Regions from separate parts of the Peribacillus phoenicis genome, predicted to be linked through region 4. Evidence: predicted binding sites of a transcription regulator. Region 4 holds the regulator's gene; each other region holds the start of a gene.

Region 1 (4,690 bases), 3.1 Mb from region 4:
GGGGTCAGGGGTCAATACGTATAAATGGGTGAATGAGGAAGGGAAAGCAGTGCTTGTCAAGTATCATTGGGAACCGAAACAAGGGATCAAGAACCTGACACAGCAAGAGGCCAATGAAATTCAAGCTACGAATTTCAATCATGCCACACAGGATCTATATGAAGCGATCGAACGCGGAGACTATCCTGAATGGGATCTCAACGTACAAATCATGAGTGATGATGATCATCCTGAGTTGGATTTTGATCCGCTGGATGATACGAAGATCTGGCCGAAAGATGAGTTCCCTTGGCTGCATGTCGGTACGATGGTATTGAATAAAAACCCTGAAGACTATTTCACTGAAGTCGAACAGGTTGCATTCGGCACAGGTGTACTAGTGGATGGGCTGGACTTTTCTGATGACAAGATGTTACAGGGACGTACATTCTCTTATTCCGATACACAACGTCACCGTGTTGGTGCGAATTATCTGCAATTGCCGATCAATGCTCCGAAGAAACGAACAGCCACGAATCAGACTGGCGGACAGATGCAATATGAAGTTGGCAGAGGCAGCCAAAGCCCCCACATCAACTACGAACCATCAACTGTCGGCGGCTTGGAAGAAGCCAAGCAGACGGGCAAGGAGTATACACCTATGGTGGAAGGGAAACTTGTTCGTGAGACAATCGATCGCCAAAACAATACGAAACAGGCCGGGGAAACATTCCGTGAATTCGAGGATTGGGAAAAGGACGATTTAATTTCCAATTTAGTGGCGGCATTGGCTCCTTCCGACAAGCGCATTCAGGAAAAAATGATAGCACTTGCCGAAGAGGCCGATGAAGAGTATGGCCGCAGATTGAAAGAGGGACTGGCCTCGGCTTCTGAACATACGGAATCTTCAAAACCACTTGGTGGGTCGGATAACCCTGAGGACGCTGTTAGTAAAGGACATGAAGCGGATCCATATTGATTGGACTAAAAAAGAGGCAAACTTCCCTTTAAAGGGGTTTGCCTCTTTTTTTAATGGGCATAATTGATGGATGTGTGGAATGTTCTTCTGATGATGACTTGAAAATCAAGTGGGAAATTGATTGGCAAAAAACTTGATAATCATTTAAACTGAAACTACTCTATTTTTCTCTTATAAAGGAGATGAAAAAATGATTAAATTTCTTTCTGCCCTTTTCCTTCCTTGTCTACTTGTCATGCTATTTTCAAGAGTCACCTATAACAATGTCGTGGGCCTTGTTTTAACTGTTGCCTTGATTACAGCTTCCGCATATAAAGGTTATACGCATACAAACTTATTGATCATCGTCGATGCCTTATCCCTGACAGTGGGATTTTGGTTATCAAAAAGAATGATGAAACGTACATCCAAGAGCGCCTGACACAAAAGGTGCTTTTTTTGTACCCAAACTTGTCATTCCCCTCAACACATCATGAAGTCCATAAAACAAAAATAGAATGGATGTTCGCTTATTGCTGGTTTGTTTTAAGGCTATTGTGGTAGAATGTGTATATATGCTTTATCAAACCGGAATAAATAGAAGGGATATAGGCATGTCCCGTTTTCATATAAAAATATTTCAATAGGAGGCTATGCTTGGTGAAGGATAAGTTTGAGTTAGTCTCAAAATACTCTCCTCAAGGAGATCAGCCGGCAGCGATTGAAATGCTGGTCGAAGGGATTAAGGAAGGCAAGGAAATGCAGACGTTATTGGGGGCAACGGGGACAGGGAAAACATTCACCGTTTCCAATGTGATTCAAAGAATCAATAAACCGACTCTTGTCATTGCCCACAATAAAACGTTGGCAGGGCAGCTTTATAGTGAGTTCAAAGAGTTCTTCCCTAATAATGCCGTTGAGTACTTCGTTAGCTATTATGATTACTACCAGCCAGAGGCTTATGTTCCATCCACGGATACATTCATCGAAAAAGATGCAAGCATCAATGATGAAATCGATAAACTGCGTCACTCGGCAACCTCGTCCTTGTTCGAAAGGAAAGATGTCATCATCATTGCCAGTGTTTCGTGCATATATGGACTCGGTTCTCCTGAAGAGTACCGGGAGATGGTCGTTTCCCTCCGAACAGGAATGGAAATAGACCGGAATGCCTTGCTGCACAGACTCGTGGATATTCAATATGAACGTAATGATATTGCTTTCCAACGGGGGACCTTCCGCGTTCGCGGCGACGTGGTCGAAATTTTCCCGGCCTCACGTGATGAACATTGCGTACGGGTAGAGTTTTTCGGGGATGAGATTGACCGTATTCGTGAAGTCGATGCCCTGACTGGCGAAATTACCGGTGAACGAGATCATATCGCCATTTTCCCGGCTTCCCACTTCGTAACCCGCGAAGAGAAAATGCGGATAGCCATTCAAAATATCGAAACGGAACTGGAAGAGCGATTGAAGGAATTAAGGGAAGATGAAAAACTCCTTGAAGCGCAGCGCTTGGAGCAGCGGACCCGTTATGATCTGGAAATGATGCGGGAAATGGGCTTTTGTTCAGGGATCGAGAACTATTCCCGCCATTTAACCCTTCGTCCCTCAGGTGCAACACCATACACTTTAATAGATTACTTTCCAGAGGACTTCCTATTGGTTGTGGATGAATCACACGTAACCCTTTCGCAGATCCGCGGAATGTTCAATGGAGATCAGGCGCGTAAGCAAGTGCTCGTCGATCATGGCTTCCGTCTGCCGTCTGCAAAAGATAACCGGCCGCTAAGGTTTGAAGAATTTGAAAAAAAGGTCCATCAATCCATATTCGTTTCGGCAACTCCGGGACCATATGAACTCGAACATACGCCAGAAATGGTTCAGCAGATCATCCGTCCTACCGGATTGCTGGATCCGACGGTAGAAGTGCGGCCGATTGAAGGGCAGATAGATGACCTGATCGGTGAAATACAGGAGCGCGTTAAAAAGAATGAGCGTGTGCTCATAACGACCTTGACGAAAAAGATGTCTGAAGATTTAACTGATTATTTAAAGGAAATCGGCATCAAGGTCCAATATCTTCATTCGGAAGTGAAGACCTTGGAAAGGATAGAAATCATCCGGGAACTCCGAATGGGCAAATATGATGTACTCGTTGGAATCAACCTTTTAAGGGAAGGCCTGGATATTCCGGAAGTGTCGTTAGTGACCATTCTGGATGCCGATAAGGAAGGGTTCCTTCGCTCGGAACGTTCGCTTATTCAAACGATGGGCCGTGCAGCCCGTAATGCCAACGGCCATGTCATCATGTATGCAGACCGCATCACGAATTCGATGGAACTTGCCATCAATGAAACGAGGCGGCGCCGTGAAATCCAGGAGAAGTATAATAAAAAGCATGGAATAATGCCTCAAACCATTCAAAAGGATATCCGTGACTCCATAAGGGCGACTCATGTAGCCGAAGAAGGCGAAGAGTATAAGGAAGATCTTGCACCAAGCCTTGCGAAGCTCCCTAAAAAAGAGCGTTTAAAAGTGATGGCAAGCATGGAAAAAGAAATGAAGGAAGCGGCAAAGGCACTGGACTTCGAGCGAGCTGCCGAGCTGCGTGATTTATTACTAGAGTTAAAAGCGGAAGGGTGACGAAACATGGCAATGGATAAAATTGTGATAAAAGGCGCCAGGGCCAACAATTTAAAGAATATTGATATCACGATACCGAGAGACAAACTTGTTGTGCTGACCGGATTATCCGGATCTGGGAAGTCTTCCTTGGCTTTTGATACGATTTATGCAGAAGGGCAAAGACGTTATGTAGAATCACTGTCCGCTTATGCTCGTCAATTCTTAGGCCAAGTGGATAAACCGGATGTCGATGCGATCGAAGGTTTGTCACCAGCCATTTCCATAGACCAGAAAACGACCAGTCGGAATCCTCGTTCAACCGTAGGGACTGTTACGGAGATCTATGATTATTTAAGGCTGTTATTTGCACGGGTCGGCAGGCCGACCTGTCCGATCCATAATATTGAAATCACCTCACAAACGATCGAACAAATGGTGGACCGCATTCTTGATTACCCTGAGCGAACCAAGCTTCAAGTATTGGCACCGCTAGTCTCAGGCAGAAAAGGGACACATGCGAAGGTTTTGGAGGAAGTTAAGAAACAAGGATATGTCCGCATTCGTGTGAACGGGGAAATGCATGATCTCAGCGATGAGATCACTCTCGAAAAAAATAAAAAACATTCGATTGAAGTCATCATAGACCGGATCGTCATTAAAGAGGGTATCATGGCCAGGCTTGCAGATTCATTGGAAAGTGCTTTGCAGCTTGGCGAAGGCAAAGTCATCATTGACGTCATGGGTGAGGAAGAGCTGCTGTTCAGTGAACATCATGCTTGTCCATACTGCGGATTTTCGATTGAAGAGTTAGAGCCTAGAATGTTTTCCTTCAATAGTCCGTTTGGGGCCTGCCCGGATTGTGATGGCTTGGGGGCAAGGCTTGAGGTGGACCGTGATCTGGTCATCCCGAATAACGAATTAAGCCTCCGTCAACATGCAATTGCGCCATGGGAGCCGACGAGTTCTCAATATTATCCTCAGCTCCTTGAAGCGGTGGCAAACCATTATGGGATAGATATGGATGTGCCCGTTAAAGATTTACCGGAAGAGAAGATGGATAAGGTCTTGCTTGGTTCAGGTAAAGATAAGATATATTTCCGGTATAAAAATGATTTTGGAAGAGTG
Region 2 (4,690 bases), 130 kb from region 4:
TGATATCGTTCTTGAGCTTGAAGAAATGGGATTTGAAATCGAAGCATCCCACCATGAAGTAGCTCCAGGACAACATGAAATTGACTTTAAATATGCAGATGCCATCTCAGCTTGTGATAACATCCAAACATTTAAATTGGTTGTTAAAACGATTGCCCGCAAACATGGTTTACACGCGACATTCATGCCAAAACCATTGTTCGGTGTTAACGGATCTGGTATGCACTGTAACGTTTCTCTATTCAAAGGCAACGAAAACGCATTTTATGATAAAGAAGGTAAATTGGAATTAAGCAAAACAGCTGAGCAATTTATCGCAGGTATCATTAAGCATGCTCCAAGCTTCACTGCGGTAACAAACCCAACTGTTAACTCATACAAACGTCTAGTTCCTGGTTACGAAGCTCCTTGTTATGTTGCATGGTCCGCTAAAAACCGTAGCCCATTAATCCGTATCCCAGCTTCACGCGGAGTAAGTACTCGCGTTGAGGTACGTAGTGTCGATCCAGCAGCAAACCCATACTTGGCACTTGCAGTTCTACTAAAAGCTGGTCTTGACGGTATCAAGAACGACTTGACTCCTCCAGCTCCAGTTGACCGCAACATCTATGTTATGAATAAAGAAGAACGTGAAGAAGTAGGTATCGTTGATCTACCAGCTACTTTATATGCTGCATTGGAAACATTAAAATCTGATGAAGTAATCAAAGAAGCATTAGGCGAACACTTACTTGAACACTTCATCGAAGCAAAAGAAATCGAGTGGGATATGTTCCGTACACAAGTTCACCCATGGGAACGCGAACAATATATGTCAATGTATTAATATCTCAAACCCTTGGCACCTCTGGTGTCAGGGGTTTTTTATTTGTGGGGTAATAATTAATATGAATTAGAGATAGAAGGTTTACCCCTTTTTTACCCCACTGACTCAATTTAAAATGTTTTTAGTATAATCCTTGCTTTGATTGTTGATGCTTATATTTGTGCTTCTCCTAGGAAGCACACACCATTTAAAGGCCCTTACTCACTGAGTAGGGGCTAATTTCTGTTTTAGAATTTGTTAAACGATATGAATCTCTTAGGGAAATAACGTGGAAATTTAAATTCAAAAGCTAATTTATAAATTTATATGCCTTGGTAATTTTTCTCGATAATTACAAATTCGAAAAATACCTAAATATACTCCTTTTGTTTTTACCATGTAGCCGTTCCGCTCTTTAATCTAGTGCAATATACATGTTAAAAAAGAAAGGAGGCATGGAATTGTATGAAGATAAATAATGAAGAAGGGGATCTCAAAAAGCTAAAATTAAATGTCAGAATTAAAAGGCGCTGCCAGCTATGTGGAAAGAGGCATTGTAAGTGCGAAAAAAATCATGAATCTTCCTGTGACGACAAGAGTATAGAAATTTGCCAGGGTTGTGGAAAGAGGCATTGTAAGTGCGAAAAAAATCATGAATCTTCCTGTGACGACAAAAGTATAGAAATTTGCCTACGATGTGAAAAGAGACATTGTAAGTGCGAGCAAAAAGAAGGACCCCCTGGACCTAGAGGGCCAAGAGGTAAAAAAGGAAAACAGGGACCAGCAGGAGCAACAGGAGCAGCGGGACCAGCAGGAGCAACAGGAGCAAGGGGACCAGCGGGACCAGCAGGAGCAACAGGAGCAAGGGGACCAGCGGGATCAGCAGGAGCAACAGGAGCAAGGGGACCAGCGGGACCAGCGGGACCAGCAGGAGCAACCGGAGCAAGGGGACCAGCAGGGGCAACAGGAGCAACAGGAGCAAGGGGGCCAGCAGGGGCAACAGGAGCAACAGGAGCAACAGGAGCAACCGGAGCAACCGGAGCAAGGGGACCAGCAGGAGCAACGGGGCCAGCAGGAGCAACGGGGCCAGCGGGACCAGCAGGAGCAACAGGACCAGCAGGAGCAACAGGACCAGCGGGACCAGCAGGGGCAACAGGAGCAAACGGAGCAACAGGACCAGCGGGACCAGCAGGAGCAACAGGACCAGGAGGAGCAATCGGACCAGCGGGACCAGCGGGACCAGCAGGATCAACAGGAGCATCGGGAGCAATCGGACCAGCGGGACCAGCAGGGGCAACCGGAGCAACCGGAGCAACAGGACCAGCGGGACCAGCAGGAGCAACAGGACCAGGGGGAGCAATCGGACCAGCGGGACCAGCAGGAGCAACAGGAGCATCGGGAGCAATCGGACCAGCGGGACCAGCAGGGGCAACCGGAGCAACCGGAGCAACAGGACCAGCGGGACCAGCAGGAGCAACAGGACCAGCAGGAGCAATCGGACCAGCGGGACCAGCAGGAGCAACAGGACCAGCAGGAGCAATCGGACCAGCGGGACCAGCAGGAGCAATCGGACCAGCGGGACCAGCAGGAGCAACAGGACCAGCGGGACCAGCAGGACCAGCAGGAGCAATCGGACCAGCGGGACCAGCAGGGGCAACCGGAGCGACAGGAGCAACAGGAGCAACGGGACCAGCGGGACCAGCAGGACCAGCAGGAGCAACGGGACCAGCAGGACCAGCAGGACCAGCAGGAGCAACGGGACCAGCAGGACCAGCAGGGGCAACCGGAGCGACAGGAGCAACAGGGCCACAAGGACCAGCAGGGTCAGTATTAGATTTTGCGGACTTTTATGCGTTGATGCCTGGTGATAATGCAACAACAGTTGGAGGCGGTCAAGATGTAGATTTTCCGCAAAATGGACCTACTAGCGCGGGTGGTATTGTACGGGCTACTGTCGATTCATTTACTTTGTCTGCAATTGGCATTTATCAGGTCTTTTTTCAGGTGAGTGTGAGCGAAGCGGGCCAACTGATTTTAACTCTCAATGGCATTGACCTACCCTATACGGTGGTCGGGCGAGCCACCGGTACTTCTCAGATAGTAGGAATGGCTCTTGTGCAAACGTCAGTCATCAATTCAATACTGACTGTACGAAATCCTGCTGGCAATTCCCCGGCACTAACCATCACTCCTTCTGCTGGGGGAACAAGGGCTGTTTCAGCACACCTTGTTATCACGCGACTCAGCTAGATGGGGAAAGGTGTGTTTCTTTCTCACTAACAACTCGTTATTAAACTGTGTTAGTTCCATAGGATGCAAAAAAGAAGACCCAATAAGTGGTCTTTTTTTTGTACAAATATCAATATTAATGTTTAATAAAGCATTTTATTTATTTATATAAAAATTCTCTAGCCTGAACTTAATGGATATTCTGACTTTTATAAGAACGATCGTTCGTATGTAATGGATGTAAGGGAGGGATCTTTCTGATGGGCACAATTCGTGATAGAGGGCTTGTTAAATGGCAAGCAGCATTGATTATGCCAGAACATAAAGCTTTAAATAAAAAACTGGGAGAGGTTGATTATTTCCTAAATAAAAGGCCTGTCTTTGATGAATACGAGGTTGAAGAATTTGAAAACAACATTCATTATGCGGTGGAATATCATTTACCAATTAGTTTTAGATTGCATAACGAGGGAAATCCACATGAATTGCAGGGTTACTGTGTGTACATACATCCTGTCACGAAAGAGTTACGTATTCAGAAGAAAGATAGTTCCTTTGAGTATATTCAGTTTAGTGATATCATTAGTGTAATCGTTGAGGATTAATAAAAGCCCTTACTCGCTTTGAGTAGGGGCTTATTTTGTTTTGGCCCTGTTAAAGGGTGTTGTTGATTTTTAGAAGTAAGAGAATCTATTCATGAATAGAACAGGGATAATCTAAAGATTTTTTTATTATTTCCAATAACATTATTTTAACTGAGAAAGAAGTACTCTCGATAAGACAAGCGAGCATAGAGGGTTGTAAGGATACAGTCTATTATCGGATAACAATATATGGTCTCATCATCTCATAATCCTCGTGCTCCAATATATGACAGTGCCAAACATATAATCCTGTATAGGGACCAAACTTCATGATAATTCGAGTTACTTGTTTAGGATTAGCTCTTACTGTATCCTTCCTTCCTCGTTCTTGTGGTTCGGGTGGCAACGCGGGACCCGTATAATGGATAATTCTCTCCTTGTTATACTTTTCTACATCGAAATCTCTCCGGTCTAATATTTGAAAATCAATTAAGTGGAGATGAATAGGGTGTGTATCCGTAGTTAAGTTAATTAGATACCATATTTCGATTGATCCCAATTTTGGATTTTCTGTAATAGGAGCATCCCAAGTTTTATTATCTAATAACATGAATTCCCGTCCGTACTGATCCATATTATCATTTAAAGTTAAGTATCTTTCCTTTGAAGCCGACTGTTCAATTATCTTTGAAAAAGGCTCCATATACGATGGAATAACACTGGTATCAATACTTGTAAGAGGAAGAGAGACTCTAAATTCCATCACTATACCTACTGCACTTGCGGGATCTCCATCTGGAAAAGGGGCGGGGGCGTCATTTGTCACAATAATGTTCTTTCCCACAAGATTGGTAAAATCAATGATGACATCTGCTCTTTCTGCTGGAGCAAGTATGATTTCTTTGATCCCTATCGGATATTCCATTAATCCGCTATCCGTCCCGATTTGATAAATTAGTTGTCCTGAATCCAGCTTGATCCTATAAAAACGGGAGTTAGAACCATTTAACAGCCGAAATCGGTATTTTCGTGGTTCCACTTCTAAATAAGGCCATACTTTGCCATTAACCAG
Region 3 (4,690 bases), 2.7 Mb from region 4:
TTCAAGTTGAAGATTTAATAAAAGCGAATCCTGGTATCGATCCTACTAAATTAAAAATAGGCCAGAAAATTAACTTTGGAAATGCTAAAGAGGTTATTGCAAAACCTGAAAATAACAAAAAACCTGATGTAAAAGTGGAAGTTACACCAAAGCCTATTGTTCCTTATCCAGGGATCATATTAAAAGAAGGCACAAAAGGGATGAAAGCAATCGATATCAAAAGGGTCCAACGTGCTGCTGGCATGCCTGAAAAGGATGTGGATGGAAAGTACGGTCCCAAAACTACAAAAGCCGTCAAAGTTTATCAGAAGAGGCAAGGTTTAAGCCAAGATGGACGAGTTGGCCCTAACACTTGGAATCGTATGTTTTAAAGGGTTTTGTTACGTGAATGAATAATTTGAAAACGAGTGGATAAAGTATAATTATGTTGCTAACTCCAAATGGTACCTCCGTCATAAAAAGCCCTTCTCTTAGTGAGGGGCTTTTCTTGTTAAAGCTCTGTTAAAGGTGTTTATGTATTTCCTTATGAACTAAAGGGACAGGTTTGTTTAAGTATATTCGATATAAAAATACTCTTTTACTTAGGTTTTACTCAACTAAATCCCCTCTACCTTTGCCATTAAACCAAGTGGTATTCTATTGCTAAATAAGACAAATTAAAGGATAGAAAAAACAAAAAATTTCCTTATCTGTCCTTTTTATCTGAACATATAATCTCAATATTTTTTACAACCAAATTCCTATTATAGATAATTTACTCCATAATGAAGACCATAAAATCTAACATCTGCTCCTCCATGTATCACTACACGTGATTCAATACTCATTCCAGGTTTTAACTCTAAATCTCCATGAAGATATATATTACATGCAAATTTTGGAGATAAATCTCTAACATAAAAAGTTACAGGATCAACTAAATTTGTACCACCAGATGCATGGTCAACTAAGTCTACAGTAAATACAGCATCATCACTCCCCTGCCAGTTTCTAGAATCAAGGAAAAATATTAGTTCGACAAGTGATCCCAGACCTGTTGGTTCAAAATAAGGTCCATAAGATAGATAGTCAGGATTATGGTCCCTTTTTCTCCATTCTCTAAAATACGTTCTACCGATATACCCTTCTGGTATCCCTCCAGTTCTAAATGGAGTTTCATCTCCAAGCCATCTAATTGGAGTTATGCCAAGATTCCTAAGGTTTTTTTCTTCATATTCAAGAGAAAATGTTGGCCGTTTTACTTTCTTAATTGATTCTTGATTCACAATATGCCTCCCTTTTAATGATATTTTTTAGTTTTCGCAAGGAATCCATTGACCTCTCTCTTCATGTTTATAACAGCCTATACCAATCTCATTGGCCCATTCAATACCTTTCAACTCCAAACAAGCAACAATTGTAGCTTTAAATGCTGGCGTTGCTGCATCAGGATCTGCCCAAATGGCTGCAATGATTGCGGCTGTAACAGCTGCTCTTACACACTCCTCTATGTCTCCCACAATATCTTCAATTTTTGGGTGACTAAACCAAGCCCAGCATTGTCCTTCAACCCTACGTTTTTTACAATAACATCCTCTTGAATTACAACCTGTTTTAATATCCTGAGATATTACTGCTACATCTAGATATATATCAATTCTCTCTGCAAGATAAAACTCAGCTTTTCTTTTTAGCATACTATCAACAGTTTCAAGTCGTGTACCATCTGATGCAACTAACTGATTAGGTGTAAGAATCATTTCTGTGAATTCTTCGTATGCTTCTGGGAACAAGCGATACTGTTCCAAGAAATTTGAAACTTGTATTTCCCAGTTGTCTAATCTATTCTCATCCATATAAACACCTCCAGTTATTATTATCAAAAGATTTCTCTTTTTTATTCATCTGCATAAAGGAAGGCCACAATAAGTGGTCTCCTATATCTGTTCAAAAATCAAAATTTCTCTACCCGAACTTAATTGGGGAAGGAATTTTTTTTGTCTTTTGTAAGAACAAACGTTCGTGTATAATAGGTGGAAAGGAGGGATCTTTCTGATGAGTACAATTCGTGATAGAGGTCTCGTTAAATGGCAAGCAGCATTGATAATGCCAGAACATAAAGCTTTAAATAAAAAACTGGGTGAGGTTGATTATTTCTTAAATAAGAAACCTATCCTCGATGAATACCAGGTTGAAGAGTTTGAAAACAATATTAACTATGCGATGGAATATCATTTACCGATAAGATTTAGATTACATAACGAGGGAAATCAACAAAAATTTCATGGTTATTGTGTGTACATACATCCTGTCACGAAAGAATTACGTATTCAGAAGAAAGATAGTTCCTTTGAGTATATTCAGTTTAATGAGATTATTGATGTGATTGTAGAGGATTAAAAAGACCCTTCTCTTAATTGAGAAGGGCTTTTTGTAAAGCCTTCTATTAGTGTGAGGGGATTTTATATTATAAATAGCCAATGTGGAAGTTATTTCAATTATAATTACACTATTGAATCTAAGTCACTAATTTCAACTTTACCCGGACGGGATGTATCGAGATACTTAACTTTGCCATATATCCCTCTTTTTTCATTTTCTATCTTCACTAAAATCACATTCCTATCTCGATTTTTAAGCTTGTTTGGATTCAAAGGATTTATAATGTATTTATTACCTGGTATTAAATCTATTTTTCTAATAAGTTCTCCATTATTTCCAGTGATAGTTAAAATGCTTTTATGTTTAAATTCTTTTATTGAGGAAATCTCCATTTTATTACTCCCACTCTCTTCTGTGAAAAAATTCCGTGTATTTTCCAAAATAATTAATCCTTACTCGAATTGAGTAGGGGGATTATTTTTGTATTACCTTCTTTACTAACTCCGTAATATCAATATCCTCGTTATAAATTACCTCATCTATTCTAAAATCATCACCGGCAGCGAACTTAATTTTAATCTGCTGAATCCATTCATAGGCAGCAATGGCAGCCGTCCAGTCAGGATCCTTTTTAAATTCAGAATTCACAACAGGAAAGCTTCCACTTTGTAAAAACTTAGTTCCTTTTGAATGTAAGTAAACCTTAATATTTATGTTCATAGTTATTCCCTCTATATTCTTGTAATTAGGAATGACGAAAGCCCCTCTCATAAAGGTAAGGGGCAATATATATTATTTCAATTTTACATTATACTTTCCGACTTGTTCAAAAGTAATTTGATCTATCGCTGTAAAAGTAACATCGTGAGTATCATTGTCTAATCCGTAAGCTGCCACGTATTCAACACTTTTTCCAGGTAGTAAAGCGTTTGAACCGGCATTATCTAAATCAACCATTTTGTTGTATGTCTCAATATCATCTTCACTTCCGAACGCATCAAGAAAATGATAATTTTCACTTAAATCAATTCTTGATGTTCCATTCTCTTGCTGAGCCAGTAAACTCATGAGAGTATCATCTGGAATAATATCTTTATCTTTTGTTTTATTTGTAAGTGTAAAAGTGACAAATAACCCAGGATTAGCTTCCATTGGACTTTGGATAATTTTAGTTTCAGATATTGCTAAACTAAAATCTTCAGTTTCAACGGTTCCGTCCTCAAACGTTATGGTTGGCTCAACGGTTTCTACAGTTGCAGATTCAACTGTTGTTTCGTTAGTACTGCTTTTATCTGGACTAACTTCCTTCCCTTCGTCAGCCTTCCCGCAAGCAGTAAGTAAAAACATAACTAATAATAAAACAAATATTTTTTTCATATTTCATCCTCCTCATATAAATCATCGACCTTCACATCTAATAATTTAGCCAACCTAAAGGCTTTTTCAATTGTAGGAAAAGAACGACCACTGATCCAATTAGATAGTTGTGTAGGGGATACTTCAAGTTTACCTGCTATAAATTTCTTTTTAAATCCACTTTTGTCTATACATTCTCCTATTCGACTTTTCATTTTTACACCTCTACAAAGATATTCTCTTCCATTTAAGAAATACCTTTCAAAATATAATTTAACAAAAAATCAAAATTAAATTTAAGGTACAAGTAATATTGGGCGGTGGTCGGAATATTCTTAAGTATATTCTTCAACAGACAGAGAAACGGAAGGATTGGAGGTATGGTTCATGATGCACCAGAGCTTAATTTCATCAACTTCACATTAATTCCAAATAACTACAACTATTTACTCCGTAAATAATAAGGATGGTGAGCAAATGTTAGTTGAAATCGCAAGCACTTTAGCTTTTGGCGGCCTGGCTGGGTATTCTTACGTAAAATCAAACGGAAACAAACCTGTAAAAAGTGACTCAGATAAGATTTTAAAAATATTCAATAATGCTGGATTAAACAAAGGTGGCGAAACAATCCGAATCATCAGGAAAGAAAAAATTGATAACGGCATGATGTACGTATTCCAACTTCCCTTAGGTTTAGGGTCAGAGGATATTTTTAGAAAAAAAAGCGTAATTGAGGATGGATTGAACACTAGGAGCCGGGAGACGGAAATTCACTTCATGGATATTAAAAAACTTAAAGATTTGAAATGGGATACAACGATTTTTAAGCAGCTGAAAAAGGTATTCACCAAAACGAAAATGCTTAATAAAGAAGTTGAAATTGAATATGACGGCATGTTAAAAGTGAAAGTGTTTGAAGGGCCAATGGATGAAAAGATTCCCTGGAATAAAGAAATGCTGGAGCCTGGTACCT
Region 4 (4,690 bases):
TTCGGTTCATCTAATAGATGAAACCGGTAATGAAATTAGTGAAAAAAGCTCAATTAAGGCAATGGATACCGAAAATTTTACTGGCACCCTTCCAGAAGTACCTAAGTCAGGTGTTTATAATGTAACAATAGATGTCAAGGAAAAAAATGTGTATGGTACTGAAAGAACCCGGACGCTGATTCGTTCGGTCTATATTGAGAAATAGTGAAATGCCGTCTCTTCTTTGAGAGTGTATCAGACTGTAGACAAATTCTAAGTTTGCCTACAGTCTTTTCTTTTAAAAAAAGATCCAGTCGATTGCAGAAAATCCGCTTCCTTTCCGCCGACTGTCTGCCAAGCCTGCTCGGCTAGTCAGGAGTGTAAAAAACATAAAGGATAACTTACTTTTCCCGACAAATTGATCCCTTCTCTTAATTGAGAAGGGGTTTTTTGGATGTGTGTAATGGGATGTTAACATGGGTGTTAGTGTTTAATAAAAAGATTGCTGAATTGCAGCGAGAGATACCCTGTATAGGTTTAATCCGTCTTTTTATAGGATTCTCTATAAGACAAAATACCAGTTTTGAGTGCAGCATAATTGCCAATGTTTGCATAGCCATAAAACCAGCCCATGAAAATTCCTGAAACCAAGTGATGACGATGACTGATGAAAATGGAAATGAACAAGTTTTGAAGGTTTTCAGTGTCCAACTTAAAAAGCCGTCAATCCATTTAATTATATGGATTGACGGCTTTTCCTGTTTGGTAGGGAAGTGGATAAATAATACGCGGAGCGATCCACTTCTAGGTAAGTAATCTATAATGAAAAAATTAGCCAGACATCGGAACTTTTTGTGCAGGACAAGCTGTAACCTTTTTCATAGAGGAGAATACGATAAGAATGAAGATAAACAGTGAAAAATAAAGTAATGCCTATTAGTGGGAGGTTCTAATGAGCAAGGAAACATTTATTAAGGAAATTGCTCCCTATGCCCAGAAAATTCAACAGGAATTTAAAATATTACCTTCTGTTGTCATTGCACAAGCTTGTTTGGAGAGTGGATATGGGACAAGTTTATTAGCAAGCAAAGGAAAAAATATATTCGGTACAAAAGGTGACTTCAAGGGTGAGTCAGTCATTATTCAAACAATGGAATATGTCAATGGTGTGCCCGTTCAAGTATGGAACAAATTCAGAAAATACCCATCTTGGGAAGAAAGTCTTCGAGATCTCGCCAATTTATATGTAAAGGGGACTTCATGGAATAGAAGTCTTTATACAGCTGTCATTGGAGAAAAAGATTATAGAAAAGCACTCAAAGCAATATTCGATGCGGGGTACGCCTCGGATCCCAAATATATTGAAAAACTGGTGAACCTTATCGAAACAAGCGATTTAACAAAATATGATGCAAGCATTGAAGAGGTTTATCATATTGTCCAAAAAGGGGATACCGTCTCTGCGCTTGCAAAAGCATACGGTTCTACACAAGTGCAGATTCAACAGTGGAACGGTTTGGTCGATCTTAACCTCATTAAAGTGAACCAAAGATTACGAGTGAAGTGAATTTTAACTGGGAGCGGTAGTTAAAGCTCTCTTTTTTATTGTAATCAGATTGTTACCAAAGTACATATTAGGCGAGCGTATAACTTCCATTCGTAATAAAGGATGTTTAAATTTCCATGAAAACTTGATTCTATTAAAAAATATGTCAATATCTAATCTTCCATATGCATATTGAGAGAATTCGGGACATAGATTAAACAAACAAAAAAAGCGCGGTTAGCGCTTTTAGTGTATTTGTCTATATAAGCCTATTACTTTTCCAAGTATCGAAACATCTCGTAAAATAATTGGTTCCATATTTGAGTTCTCAGGCTGAAGCCTTATGTAATCCGGTTCCTTAAAGAATCGTTTTACAGTGGCTTCATCATCTTCCGTCATGGCCACGACGATATCTCCATTATTGGCATTGCTTTGTTGTTTCACGATGACATAATCCCCATCATGAATTCCTGCTTCGATCATACTTTCACCCATGATTTCCAGCATGAATACATGGTCATCATGCGGAACCATGCTTTCGGGAAGCGGAAAGTATTCTTCTATGTTTTCAATGGCCGTTATCGGCATTCCCGCTGTTACTTTTCCAAGTAACGGCACGTTCACGACATTGACTTTGGGAATATTGTTCGCTTCCTCCAAATTCATTATTTCAATGGCCCTTGGCTTGGTTGGGTCACGTCTAATCAGGCCTTTGCTTTCCAGGCGTGATAAATGTCCGTGTACTGTTGAACTTGAAGCAAGTCCCACTGCTTCGCCAATCTCCCGTACGGAAGGTGGATACCCTTTTTGGCGGACCTCTTCTTTAATGAAATCAAGAATATCTTGCTGCCGTTTTGATAGTTTAGTCATTTGTGCACCTCTTCCCCAATGTTCTTTGCTACATTATAGCATGACCCCCAACTCTATACAAACATAAGTTCGAATTTTGTTGTTGACTGAAACAAACGTTCGTATTATAATTTGACCATAACATACGAACGAACATTCGCTTTGGAGGGATATTTATGAAAAATTTATACAAAAATTATATTTATACGATTCTATTAGCGGGATCAGTATTCATCTTTTCAATTTTATTCTCTTGTACATTGAACAATGATCCAAAAAAGGATTTCCTTTCTATAGAAGTAAGTGAGGGTGATACCCTATGGGGAATTGCCGAAGAATATGAAGAAGCAAATTTGACAAAAAAAGAATTCATTGGTTGGATAGAAGAGCATAATGGAGTCAGGGCGGATTCAATTAAACCTGGTCAAGTCATCGTCATACCGGTTAAAGGGGAAGAACTTGTCCAGAATTTGGCCAGTGAGCAGTAAGTAGTGAAGGTAGGGTATTATGAAGGCGGTAATCTATTGTAGGGTAAGCACAGAAAAAGAGTCACAGGAAACATCATTGGCAAGGCAGGAAGATGAATTAGTCAAATTGGCAGAAAAGATGGATGTTGAAGTCATTTCCATAATAAAAGAGCAGGCAAGTGGTTATGAGTTGAATCGGGATGGCATTTTTGACATGCTCGAACTATTTAAAACTAAAGAAGCTGAAGTACTATTAATTCAAGATGAAACAAGGCTGGGAAGAGGGAATGCCAAAATAGCCCTTTTCCATGTCATCCTTAAAGAAGATGTGAAAATTTATACGCTCTCACATGACGGGGAGCTTGAGTTATCGGATTCGGATGCCATGGTCATCCAGATAGTCGGTATTGTAGAAGAATACCAAAGGAAACTACATAATCTTAAAATAAAGCGCGGGATGATAAGAGCCGTTGAAAAAGGGTACCGTCCTCAAAAAAACCTTCAGAATCAAAGGAATTCCACTGGAAGGGACCGTATGGAAATTCCTATTGAAGAAATTATTAAACTTCGGGCCAATGGATTGACATTTGCAGAAATCGCAGCCACTTTAAGGGGCTTTGGATACAATGTTTCCAAGGCTACTGTGAACAGGCGTTTTCTCGAACATCAACTGAATAAAAAGGAAAGTCAATCTTAGAACTTGTAATTTCGCTTTTTTTTTAATACCATGACAATATCCGGAGATTATGAAGGAGCGAAATTATGTTATCAAAAGAAAAAATAACCCGTATTAATGAACTTTCTAAAAAGGCAAAGACTGAAGGTTTGACGGAAGTTGAGGCGAAAGAGCAAACCCAATTGAGAAGTGAGTATTTGGAAACATTCAGAAAGTCCATGACCGATACGTTGGAGCATGTGAAAGTCGTTGATCCAGAAGGTAATGACGTCACTCCTCAAAAGATAAAAAATATAAAAGAAAAAAGAAACTTACATTAATGCTTGAATTCCTCTCATGGAACGAGGATCCTATTAGCATTTAGGAGTAAAAAGGGAGTGCATGCATGTATGTATTCTCCTATTTAGTTTAATCTAAATAGGGGGCTTCTCTTATTTCTAGAAAATTTTAATATTGAGGCAGTAAATAGTGATTTTAGTTGTGATATTATGCTTGTCACTATAATATAAAGAGGTACATTACAGGAAGGGATGTTTTTACAATATGTTAGATAAATTAGATGCACTTTCTATCAATACGATTCGTACATTATCAATTGATGCAATTGAAAAGGCTAATTCCGGCCATCCAGGTATGCCAATGGGGGCAGCGCCGATGGCGTATAAACTATGGACCGAATATATGAACCATAACCCGAAAAATCCAGATTGGTTTAATAGAGATCGCTTTGTTCTTTCAGCTGGACATGGTTCTATGCTGTTATACAGCCTTCTTCATTTATCGGGCTATGGCTTATCTATCGATGATTTGAAAAGCTTCCGTCAATGGGGCAGTAAAACTCCAGGACATCCTGAATTCGGACATACGGCTGGTGTAGATGCAACTACCGGGCCGCTTGGACAAGGTATCGCAATGGCAGTCGGAATGGCAATGGCTGAACGTCACTTGGCAGAAAGCTATAACCGCGATTCTTATAATGTGGTCGATCATTATACATATAGCATTTGTGGAGATGGAGATTTAATGGAAGGTGTTTCTGCAGAAGCCGCTTCATTAGCTGGACATCTACAACTCGGAAGACTTGTTGTTTTATATGATTCTAATGATATTTCCCTTGACGGCGACTTAAGTCAATCATTTAGTGAAAGCGTAGCAGACCGGTTCAAATCTTAT

What was found. Region 4 encodes LexA, which represses DNA repair genes until DNA is damaged. Its sites were predicted from a motif close to CGAACATATGTTCG; they were not measured.
Region 1: a site for LexA is predicted at 1,453-1,466, ahead of uvrB (excinuclease ABC subunit UvrB). Genes of this name have one in related genera too.
Region 2: a site for LexA is predicted at 3,249-3,262, ahead of ABC374_RS07505 (YolD-like family protein). Genes of this name have one in related genera too.
Region 3: a site for LexA is predicted at 1,989-2,002, ahead of ABC374_RS21685 (YolD-like family protein). Genes of this name have one in related genera too.

Annotation. Positions count from the first base shown of each region.
Region 1 covers NZ_JBDFMF010000001.1:4,826,279-4,830,968, reverse strand. Annotated here, with positions in the region: gene ABC374_RS23990 (catalase) at 1-958, shown strand, start outside; gene ABC374_RS23985 (CsbA family protein) at 1,149-1,379, shown strand; gene uvrB (excinuclease ABC subunit UvrB) at 1,598-3,583, shown strand; gene uvrA (excinuclease ABC subunit UvrA) at 3,590-4,690, shown strand, end outside.
Region 2 covers NZ_JBDFMF010000001.1:1,545,619-1,550,308, forward strand. Annotated here, with positions in the region: gene glnA (type I glutamate--ammonia ligase) at 1-826, shown strand, start outside; gene ABC374_RS07500 (hypothetical protein) at 1,271-3,055, shown strand; gene ABC374_RS07505 (YolD-like family protein) at 3,295-3,639, shown strand; gene ABC374_RS07510 (multicopper oxidase family protein) at 3,851-4,690, opposite strand, start outside.
Region 3 covers NZ_JBDFMF010000001.1:4,399,418-4,404,107, reverse strand. Annotated here, with positions in the region: gene ABC374_RS21700 (peptidoglycan-binding protein) at 1-371, shown strand, start outside; gene ABC374_RS21695 (hypothetical protein) at 744-1,265, opposite strand; gene ABC374_RS21690 (hypothetical protein) at 1,293-1,835, opposite strand; gene ABC374_RS21685 (YolD-like family protein) at 2,035-2,379, shown strand; gene ABC374_RS21680 (hypothetical protein) at 2,484-2,753, opposite strand; gene ABC374_RS21675 (hypothetical protein) at 2,836-3,081, opposite strand; gene ABC374_RS21670 (DUF5067 domain-containing protein) at 3,154-3,738, opposite strand; gene ABC374_RS21665 (helix-turn-helix transcriptional regulator) at 3,735-3,932, opposite strand; gene ABC374_RS21660 (FtsK/SpoIIIE domain-containing protein) at 4,195-4,690, shown strand, end outside.
Region 4 covers NZ_JBDFMF010000001.1:1,680,160-1,684,849, forward strand. Annotated here, with positions in the region: gene ABC374_RS08130 (esterase/lipase family protein) at 1-205, shown strand, start outside; gene ABC374_RS08135 (glucosaminidase domain-containing protein) at 932-1,546, shown strand; gene lexA (transcriptional repressor LexA) at 1,772-2,395, opposite strand; gene yneA (cell division suppressor protein YneA) at 2,551-2,862, shown strand; gene ABC374_RS08150 (YneB family resolvase-like protein) at 2,882-3,538, shown strand; gene ABC374_RS08155 (DUF896 domain-containing protein) at 3,604-3,837, shown strand; gene tkt (transketolase) at 4,061-4,690, shown strand, end outside.